Regions from separate parts of the Bradyrhizobium sp. CCBAU 11357 genome, predicted to be linked through region 3. Evidence: predicted binding sites of a transcription regulator. Region 3 holds the regulator's gene; each other region holds the start of a gene.

Region 1 (3,439 bases), on a different contig from region 3:
GGCTCGCGGCGCCCGCGATGATCGTCGCGGCACTCGCGATCCTGATTTACGGTCTCGTCGATCTCGATTTCTCGCCGTCGCGCTTCTTCGCCGGCCTCAGCCAGCTCGGCTGGATCAGCCTGATGATGATCCCGCCGGATCCCGGCTCCTCGCTGCCCGTCTATCTGAAGGCGCTCGGGGAGACGCTCTCGATCGCGCTGCTCGGAACCACACTGGCGGCGGTGTTCGCGCTGCCGGTGAGCTTGCTGGCCGCGCGCAACATCGTGCCGTCGAGCATCCTGCGCTTTCCTGTCAGGCGCTTGCTGGATTCGATCCGCGGCGTCGACACGCTGATCTGGGCGCTGGTGTGGATCAACGTCGTCGGCCTCGGCCCGTTCGCCGGCGTGCTCGCCATCGCGGTGTCGGATTTCGGCGCCTTCGGCAAGCTGTTCTCGGAGGCGATCGAGGGCGCCGACCAAAAGCAGGTCGAAGGCATCCGCGCCTCCGGCGGCAGCGCGCTGCACGAGATCCGCTTCGGCCTGCTGCCGCAGGTGCTGCCCGTGATTGCCGGGCAGGTGCTCTATTTCATCGAATCCAACACGCGCTCGGCGACCATCATCGGCATCGTCGGCGCCGGCGGCATCGGCCTCCAGCTCGCCGAGCAGATCCGCGTGCTGGAATGGCAGAAAGTGTCGTTCCTGATCCTGATGATCCTGGTCGCGGTCGCCGCGATCGATTTCATCTCGGGCAAGCTGCGCTTTGCGATTATTGGGCGGCGAGCTGTCGCCTGATCGCAGGTCTCGTAGGGTGGGCAAAGGCGCGTCAGCGCCGTGCCCACGAACTTTCTCCGACCTGGTGAAAAATCGTGGGCACGGCGCAAGTGCGCCTTTGCCCACCCTACGGCTCCGGTGTCGTGGAGAGGGTCCCCTACGACTCCACCAAAAACTCCACCCGCTCCGCCGCAAACCGCGAATGCTTGGTCACCAGCGGCCTGCCCGTGAGATCGTGGTCGGTGGCGTCCACCACCAGGATCGGCCGCCCCAGCGCTAGATCGAGACGTGCCGCATCGGTCGCGTCCACGATGCCCGCGGTGATTCGGGTTGCGCCGCGGCGATAGTCGCGGACGCCGAAATGCTCCAGCAGCTTCGTCATCGAGCGCGTCGCCGCGAACACGGCGCCGGCACCCGGGAACAGGTCCGCCGACAGCCAGGTCGTGGAAACGCAAATCGGCGTACGGTCGGCAAGGCGGATCGCCTCGATCCGCACCAGGGGCGCGCCGGTCTTCAATCCCAGCTCCCGCGCGAGCTCGCGCGTCGCGACGTCATCGGTCGCCTCGATCAACCGGCCATGCGGCTCGCGGCCATCCGCGCCGACGATCTCGGAGAAGCGCGTGCGCGAGCGCAAGGGATAGGCGAGCTTCTGCGCCTCGACATAGGTTCCGCTGCCGCGCTCGGCGCGCACCAGGCCGCGCTCGGCAAGGGCGGCCAGCGCGCGCCGCACGGTGTGGCGATTGACGCGATAGGTTTCGGCGATCTCCATCTCGCCCGGCAATTTGTCGCCGGCCGCAAAGCGGCCGTCGGCGATGCCGCGCTCGATGCCGTCGGCAACGAGGCGCCATAGCGCGACGCCCGACGAGGCTGTGTCCTGCATGCTCATGTCGCGGGAAACCTACTCCAGAAATCACAGCATTGTCACGAAACAGTCATGGCGCGTCCTTATGAAGTTGTCTATTATCATAGACAACTTCGATGCGGCAAGTTCTGTCAAAAGGTTCGGTGGACCAGGTGACCCAGCACAACAACCAGCAAGCCCAGCGCAAGGCCGCAATGGCGGTGCTGGCGCACGCGGAGGCGGGCGAGATCGCCGCTCGCCTCCGCGACTTGGCCTCGGACCTGCCTTTGCCGGACCATCAGGATCTGCGCACGCCGGAGAGCGGCCTCGTCATGCTGCGCGGGCGGGTTGGCGGCGACGGCGCGCCGTTCAATCTCGGCGAAGCCACGGTGTCGCGCGCCGCGGTGCGGCTTGCGAGCGGCGAGGTCGGGTTCGGCTACACGCTCGGCCGCGATAGTGAGAAGGCGCGGTTGATCGCACTGTGCGATGCGCTGGTGCAGTCCCGCGATTTCGGCGGAGCGGTGGAGCGCAACGTTATCGCGCCGTTGCGCGAGCAGCTTATGGTCAGGCGCAAGCAGGCGGCGGAAGCGACCGCTGCGACGAAGGTTGATTTCTACACCATGGTGCGCGGTGAGGGGTGAGATCATGACCACGATTGCGGAACTGCCGCCGGGTTTCGCCGACAAGGTGCTGTCGGCGCAATCGACCTTTCGCTCGGTCATGGACGCCATGGCGCGGCCGGGCTCGGTCCAGCGCATCGTGCCGATGGCCGGGACGCCTGATACGATGATGCGCGGCACCGCCGCGATCGCGCTGACGCTGTTCGACCACGACACGCCGCTCTGGCTCGATGCGCGGATGGCGGAGAGCGCGGACGTGACGACGTGGCTCAAGTTCCACACCGGCGCGCCGGTCGTGCAGGATTCATCGATCGCCTCGTTCGCGCTCATCGGCGAGGGCGGTGCGCTGCCTTCGCTCGAGCGCTTCGCGCTCGGCACGAGCGAGTATCCGGACCGTTCGACGACCGTGATCATCCAGGTCGACAGCCTCGCCTCCGGGCGGAGCTTCGAGCTGCGCGGCCCCGGCATCGATGGGGTCGCCACGCTGCGGGCGTCGATCAAGCCTTTCGACCTGTTCGAGCGCCTGCATATGAACGAAGCGCTGTTTCCGCGCGGCATCGATGTGGTGCTGGTCGCCGATGACGCCGTGGTCGCGATCCCCCGCACCACGCGCGTCGTGAGCAAGGGAAGCTGAAAGCATGTATGTCGCAGTCAAAGGCGGCGAACGCGCCATCGAGAACGCCCATCGCCTGCTCGCGCATAAGCGGCGCGGCGACCAAGACGTTGCGGAAATCTCCCTCGATCAGATCGCGGAGCAGCTCGGCCTTGCCGTCGATCGCGTCATGAGCGAAGGCTCGCTCTATGACCGCGAGCTCGCTTCGCTTGCGATCAAGCAGGCGCGCGGCGATTTGATCGAGGCGATCTTTCTGGTTCGCGCCTTTCGCGCCACGCTGCCGCGTTTCGGTGCCAGCGAGCCCGTCGACACCGGCGCGATGCGGGTGCAGCGGCGGGTGTCGGCGACCTTCAAGGACATTCCCGGCGGGCAGATTCTGGGTCCGACCTTCGATTACACGCACCGCCTGCTCGATCCCTCGCTCGCCGAAGGCTTTGTGCCGGAAGCTCCAGCGATAGCCGAAGCCTCGACTGCGCCGACCCCGCGCGTGACCGACATTCTCGGCCGCGACGGGCTGATCGAATCATCGCCTGAGGCCGCGGACGGCGCCAGCGTCGGCGATCTCACCCGCGAGCCGCTGAATTTCCCCGCGGATCGCGATTTGCGTTTGCAAAAT
Region 2 (3,439 bases), on a different contig from region 3:
ACGCGCTGCTCAGTCTCGGGCTTGCCGTCATCTTCGGCATGCTCAACATCATCAATTTCGCCCATGGTGCGCTCTACATGATGGGCGCCTTCGTCGCCTATTTCCTGTTGAACCTCGGCGGCATCAACTATTGGTGGGCGCTGTTGCTGGCGCCGATCATCGTCGGCATCTTCGGCATGATCCTGGAGCGGACCATGCTGCAATGGCTGACCGGGCTCGATCATCTCTACGGCCTGCTCCTGACCTTCGGCATCGCGCTGATCGTGCAGGGCGTGTTCCAGAACTATTTCGGCTCCTCGGGTCTGCCTTACGCCATCCCCGACCAGCTCAGGGGCGGCATGAATCTCGGCTTCATGTTCCTGCCGATCTACCGCGGCTGGGTCGTCGTGTTCTCGCTGGCGGTGTGCCTCGCGACCTGGTTCCTGATCGAGAAGACGCAGCTCGGCGCTTACCTGCGCGCCGCCACCGAGAATCCGACGCTGGTGCGCGCCTTCGGCATCAACGTGCCGCGCATGATCACGCTCACTTACGGTCTCGGCGTCGGTCTTGCCGCGCTCGCCGGCGTGCTCTCGGCACCGATCAACCAGGTGCGGCCGCTGATGGGCGCCGACCTCATCATCGTCGTGTTCGCGGTGGTCGTGATCGGCGGCATGGGTTCGATCATGGGCTCCATCATCACCGGCTTCGCGCTCGGTGTGATCGAGGGCCTGACCAAGTATTTCTACCCCGAGGCCTCCAACACCGTCGTGTTCGTGCTGATGGTGCTGGTGCTCCTGGTGAAGCCAACGGGATTGACGGGAAGGGCGGCCTGAGATGACAACCCTGACGGACGACACGCTGCCGACAACCCCGCGCGCGATGCGCGACGAGATGACCGTGTTCGTGGCGATGGCGTTGCTGCTCGCAGCGGTGCCGTTCACGGGCCTCTACCCGTTCTTCGTGATGCAGGCGCTGTGCTTTGCGCTGCTCGCCTGCGCGTTCAACCTGCTGGTCGGCTATGGCGGCCTGCTGTCGTTTGGCCACGCCATGTTCTTGGGGACAGCCGGCTATTGCAGCGCGCATGCGCTGAAAGTGTGGGCGCTGCCGCCGGAGCTCGGCATTCTCGTTGGCGTGGCCGCGGCGTTCGTGCTCTCGATCATCACGGGCTACATCTCAATCCGCCGCCAGGGCATCTATTTCTCGATGATCACGCTGGCGCTGTCGCAGCTGTTGTACTTCATCTATCTCCAGGCCCCGTTCACCCATGGTGAGGACGGCATCCAGGGCATCCCGCAGGGACGCATGTTCGGCCTGCTCGATCTCTCCAAGCCGACGGTGCTGTACTATGTCGTGCTGGTCGGCTTCCTCGCCGGCTTCCTCCTGATCTTCCGCATCATCAACTCGCCGTTCGGCGAGGTGCTGAAGTCGATCCGCGAGAACGAGCAGCGCGCGATCTCGCTCGGCTACCGCACCGACCAGTACAAGTTCCTGGCCTTCGTCCTGTCGGGGACGCTCGCCGGCTTTGCCGGCGCGCTGAAGGTGTTCGTGGCGCAGAATGCCTCGCTCACCGACGTGCACTGGTCGATGTCGGGGGAGGTCGTGCTGATGACCCTGGTCGGGGGGCTCGGCACCATTTTCGGTCCTGTGGTCGGCGCCTTCGTGATCATCGCCATGCAGCAATATCTGGCGGGTTTCGGCCAGTGGGTGACGGTGATCCAGGGCGCGATCTTCGTGGTCTGCGTGCTCACCTTCCGCCGCGGCGTCATCGGCGAAATCGCGCATTACTTCCGGCGGTCGCTCTAAGCGACTGATATTGCACCAATTTCATTGGTGCAGGAAAGCGGTGGATGATCCGGCTCCGCGGGCGTGAGATGACGCGCGCGGATCGAAAATGGTCTATGACAGTTTTATGACAGCCCCTCGCGGGCCTGACCATTTTCAACCGGTAGCCTATCCCCATGATGCGATGGTTTCGTGCGTTCCTGCCCAAGGAAGAACGGTTCTTCGACCTGTTCGACCGGCATGCCCAGACCGTGATCCAGGGCGCAATCGCCCTGCAGGGCATGCTCAATGGGGGTGAGGAGACGCCGGTCTATTGCCAGCGCGTCAACCAGTTCGAGAACGACGCGGATAACATCACCCGCGAGGTGCTGACGGCGGTGCGCCGCACCTTCATCACCCCGTTCGACCGCGGCGACATCAAGAACCTGATCACCTCTCTGGACGATGCCATCGACCAAATGCAGCAGACAGCCAAGGCGGTGATGCTGTTCGAGGTGCGCGCCTTCGAGCCGCCGATGCGCGAGATCGGCGGACTCCTGATCGAATGCGCCAATCTGGTGGGACGCGCGCTGCCTTTGATGCAGTCGATCGGCCCGAACGTCGCGATGCTGACCGCGATCACGGAAGAGCTCGGCAAGCTGGAGGGGCGGGTCGACGATCTCCACGATATCGGGCTGAAGGAGCTGTTCCTCAAGCATCGCGACGGCAATGCGATGGATTTCATCGTCGGGGTCGAGATCTACGACCATCTCGAGAAGGTGGCGGACCGCTTCGATGACGTTGCGAACGAAATCAACAGCATCGTCATCGAGCAAGTATAGGGCCTCGCCGTGGATGCCGCGTTGGGTCTTCCCGTCCTGGTCGGCTTGATCGCCGTCGCGCTGCTGTTCGACTTCCTGAACGGCCTGCACGACGCCGCCAATTCGATCGCGACCATCGTCTCGACCCGCGTTCTGCGGCCGCAATTCGCGGTGTTCTGGGCCGCCTTCTTCAATTTCATCGCCTTCCTGGTGTTCGGGCTGCACGTCGCCCAGACCATCGGCACCGGCATCATCGATCCCGCGGTCGTCGACGCCCAGGTGATCTTCGCGGCGCTTGTCGGCGCCATCGTCTGGAACCTCGTGACCTGGGCGCTCGGCATTCCGTCCTCGTCATCGCACGCGCTGATCGGCGGGCTGGTCGGCGGCGGCATGGCCAAGGCCGGCATTTCGGCCGCGGTGTGGAGCGGCCTGTCCAAGACCGTGCTGGCGATCGTGCTGTCGCCACTGGTCGGCTTCCTGCTCGCGATGTTGCTGGTGGCGATCGTGTCCTGGGCGTCGGTGCGCTCGACGCCGTTCGCGGTCGACCGCGCCTTCCGCATCCTGCAATTCGCCTCCGCCTCGCTCTATTCGCTCGGCCATGGCGGCAACGACGCGCAGAAGACCATGGGCATCATCGCCGTGCTGCTCTATTCGCAGGGCCATCTCGGCAGCGACTTCTCGGTGCCGTTCTGGGTGGTGCTGTCCTGCCAGGCGGCGATGGCGCTGGGCACGCTGATGGGCGGCTGGCGCATCGTCCGCACCATGGGCCTGCGCATCACCAAGCTGACGCCGATGCAGGGTTTTTGCGCCGAGACCGGGGGCGCGGTGACGCTGTTCATGGCGACCTATCTCGGGGTTCCCGTCTCGACCACCCACAC
Region 3 (3,439 bases):
GGCGCTGAGAGGACTGCAAAATGAGTGAAATGTCTGTTTCCGTCAGCGCGCCGACCGTTCATCCCGGCTCGCAGCCGCTGCCCGAGGCGCCCGCCAAGGTCACCGCGCGCAACCTGAATTTCTACTACGGTGAGCACCACGCGCTGAAGAACATCAATCTGGCGCTCGGCACCAATCGCGTCACGGCGTTCATCGGCCCGTCGGGCTGTGGCAAGTCGACCCTGCTGCGCATCTTCAACCGGATGTACGATCTCTATCCGGGCCAGCGCGCCACCGGTCAGCTGCTGCTCGACCACACCAACATCCTCGACCCCAAGCTCGACCTCAATCTGCTGCGCGCCCGGGTCGGCATGGTGTTCCAGAAGCCGACGCCGTTCCCGATGACGATCTACGAGAACATCGCCTTCGGCATTCGTCTGTACGAGAAGATCTCGAAGTCCGAGATGGACGGCCGCGTCGAGAAGGCGCTGCGCGGCGGCGCGCTGTGGAACGAGGTCAAGGACAAGCTCAATGCCTCCGGCCTGTCGCTCTCCGGCGGCCAGCAGCAGCGCCTCTGCATCGCCCGCACCGTCGCGGTGCGGCCCGAGGTGATCCTGTTCGACGAGCCCTGCTCGGCGCTCGACCCGATCTCGACCGCCAAGGTCGAGGAGCTGATCCAGGAATTGTCCGAGAACTACACGATCGCGATCGTCACCCACAACATGCAGCAGGCGGCGCGCGTCTCCGACAAGACCGCCTTCATGTATCTCGGCGAGCTGATCGAGTTCGACGACACCAGCAAGATCTTCACGTCGCCGAGCGATCGGCGCACGCAGGATTACATCACCGGCCGGTTCGGCTGAGGAGACGGAACATGGGTTCTGAACACACCGTAAAGGCCTTCGACAGCGACCTTCAGGAGCTCACCCGCTTGGTCGCCGAGATGGGCGGCATCGCCGAGCGCATGATCGTCGATTCCGTCGACGCGCTGATCCGCCGCGACGTGGCACTCGGCCAGCGCGTCGTCACCACCGACGCCGATCTCGACGCGCTGCAGAAGCGCATCGAGGAGCGCGCCGTGCTCACCATCGCCCGTCGCCAGCCGATGGCCGTCGACCTGCGCGAGATCGTCGGCGCCATGCGCGTTGCGACCGATCTCGAGCGCATCGGAGATCTCGCCAAGAACATGGGCAAGCGCGTCGCGGCGCTGGAGACGGATTTCCATCCGCTCAAGCTGTTCCGCGGCCTGGAGCACATGACCGACCTCGTGCAGCAGCAGGTCAAGAGCGTGCTCGACGCCTATGCCGCGCACGACCTGCCGGCGGCGATGGCGGTGTGGAAGGGCGACGAGGAAGTCGACGCCATCTGCACCTCGCTGTTCCGCGAGCTCCTCACCTATATGATGGAGGATCCGCGCAACATCTCGTTCTGCATCCACCTGATGTTCTGTGCCAAGAACATCGAGCGGATCGGCGACCACGCCACCAACATCGCCGAGACCGTGTTCTACATGATCGAGGGCCAGGCGATCACCGACAAGCGGCCGAAGGGCGACATGACGACCTTCGCCACGACGGTGCCGAATACCTAAGGAGCGACGACAACATGGGCGCACGCATTATGGTGGTAGAGGACGAGGAAGCTCTCACCGAGCTTCTCCGCTACAACCTCGAAGGCGACGGCTATGACGTCGAGACGGTGATGCGCGGCGACGACGCCGACACCCGCCTCAAGGAGCACATTCCCGATCTGATCGTGCTCGACTGGATGCTGCCGGGCCTGTCGGGCATCGAGCTGTGCCGGCGGCTTCGGACCCGTCCCGAGACCAAGCAGCTGCCGATCATCATGCTCACCGCGCGCGGCGAGGAGAGCGAGCGGGTACGGGGCCTCGCAACCGGCGCCGACGATTACATCGTCAAGCCATTCTCGGTGCCGGAGCTGCTTGCGCGCGTGAAGGGCTTGCTCAGGCGCGCCAGCCCCGAGCGGCTCGCCACCGTGCTCGCCTATGGCGACATCGAGCTCGATCGCGACAAGCGCCGCGTGGCGCGCTCGGGTCGGCCGATCGATCTCGGCCCGACCGAATATCGTCTGCTGGAGTTCTTCCTGGAGCATCCCGGCCGCGTGTTCTCGCGCGAGCAGCTGCTCGATAGCGTCTGGGGCCGCGACATCTATATCGATGAGCGCACCGTCGACGTCCATATCGGCCGCCTGCGCAAGCTGCTCAATCTCGGCCGCGAGCAGGACCCGATCCGCACCGTCCGCGGCGCCGGCTACGCGCTGGATGATCGCTTCGCGAAGGCCGAGCAGACGTAAGATTTGCGAGCTGTCGGTGTGGTGAGCTGCGGCTACACCCTCAACCGTCATCCCGGGGCGCGCGCAGCGCGAGCCCGGGATCCATAACCACAGGACGTGGTTTGGCGGGGACTCGCAATAACCATCTCGCGCAATCACCGCGCCCTGTGGTTATGGTCCCCGCCCCCCGTGCGCAATCGCGCACTAGGCGGGGATGACACCGAATAATTGGAGCCGTCATCGCGTGACGGCTGCCGTCCTGGCAATCAATGAAATCGCAAGCTCAGCGCGTGCTCGGCTTCGCCGGTGCCCGACGGCGGTCCGCTGCGGGCTGATAGGCCACGCGCGAATGCTGGGCGCAATAGGGCAGGCCCGAGAGCGCCTTGCCGCCGCAGAAGAAGAAATCCGGGCTCGAGGGATCGCCGACCGGCCAGTGGCAGGTCGCCTCGTTCAATTCCAGCAGCGACAGCCGCTGGCTCATCGGCACCACGTTGTCGTAGGTCACCGGCTCGGCTTCCACCTCGACCTCGAAGGCCTGCGCCAGCGCGGTGTTGCCGCGCGCAACGGGTCGCGTCACCCGCATCATGTGCTGCGCAGGCCGTGCCTTGCGCGGCCGCGGCGCTGCCGATGAAGGGCTCTTGGCGCGGCCGGACAGGCCGAGCCGGTGCACCTTGCCGATCACGGCATTGCGGGTCACATTGCCGAGCTCCGCCGCGATCTGGCTGGCCGAAAGTCCGGCCTCCCAGAGCTTCTTCAGCTGCTCGACGCGATCATCGGACCAGGTCAAAACCGTCATTGCACCCTTTCCCTCGCTGCGCGCCTGCCATCCTGGGGGCTTCGCCGCGAATGCCTAAAGCCTTGAAAACCCGTGCCGCCAGAATCCCTTAAGGCTCGCCGGGCGCGCTCAAGACGCCCGAACGTTTACGCCGGTACATGAGGACTTTTGGGATCAGAACTACTGCACGAGATGTCGTATCTGACAATCCAAACGCTACAATATGGCGTGACTCCCGCGCAAGAGTCCGCCGACTCGCTTCCACATGTTCCGTGGTGAAAAACCCGCAAAATCGGCACCGCAAGACTACGGAATCAGCGTTTCGCGAGGCTTTCCGGGCGGCATTGACACCCGTCTTGCCAAGCATAAGATAGTGCCACGTGCCGCCCTTAA

What was found. The regulator PhoB, encoded in region 3, activates phosphate uptake and scavenging genes when phosphate is short. The targets are predictions, from matches to a motif close to TGTCATNNANCTGTCAT.
Region 1: the regulator PhoB is predicted to act here: its motif matches at 1,669-1,685, upstream of phnF (phosphonate metabolism transcriptional regulator PhnF).
Region 2: the regulator PhoB is predicted to act here: its motif matches at 1,878-1,894, upstream of XI05_RS29560 (DUF47 domain-containing protein).

The regions. Positions count from the first base shown of each region.
Region 1 covers NZ_LBJW01000111.1:33,933-37,371, forward strand. Annotated here, with positions in the region: gene phnE (phosphonate ABC transporter, permease protein PhnE) at 1-770, shown strand, start outside; gene phnF (phosphonate metabolism transcriptional regulator PhnF) at 907-1,635, opposite strand; gene phnG (phosphonate C-P lyase system protein PhnG) at 1,755-2,231, shown strand; gene phnH (phosphonate C-P lyase system protein PhnH) at 2,236-2,844, shown strand; gene XI05_RS32210 (carbon-phosphorus lyase complex subunit PhnI) at 2,849-3,439, shown strand, end outside.
Region 2 covers NZ_LBJW01000109.1:230,698-234,136, reverse strand. Annotated here, with positions in the region: gene XI05_RS29570 (branched-chain amino acid ABC transporter permease) at 1-812, shown strand, start outside; gene XI05_RS29565 (branched-chain amino acid ABC transporter permease) at 814-1,782, shown strand; gene XI05_RS29560 (DUF47 domain-containing protein) at 1,938-2,582, shown strand; gene XI05_RS29555 (inorganic phosphate transporter) at 2,592-3,439, shown strand, end outside.
Region 3 covers NZ_LBJW01000095.1:85,978-89,416, forward strand. Annotated here, with positions in the region: gene pstA (phosphate ABC transporter permease PstA) at 1-24, shown strand, start outside; gene pstB (phosphate ABC transporter ATP-binding protein PstB) at 21-842, shown strand; gene phoU (phosphate signaling complex protein PhoU) at 854-1,570, shown strand; gene phoB (phosphate regulon transcriptional regulator PhoB) at 1,585-2,292, shown strand; gene XI05_RS14575 (GcrA family cell cycle regulator) at 2,555-3,067, opposite strand.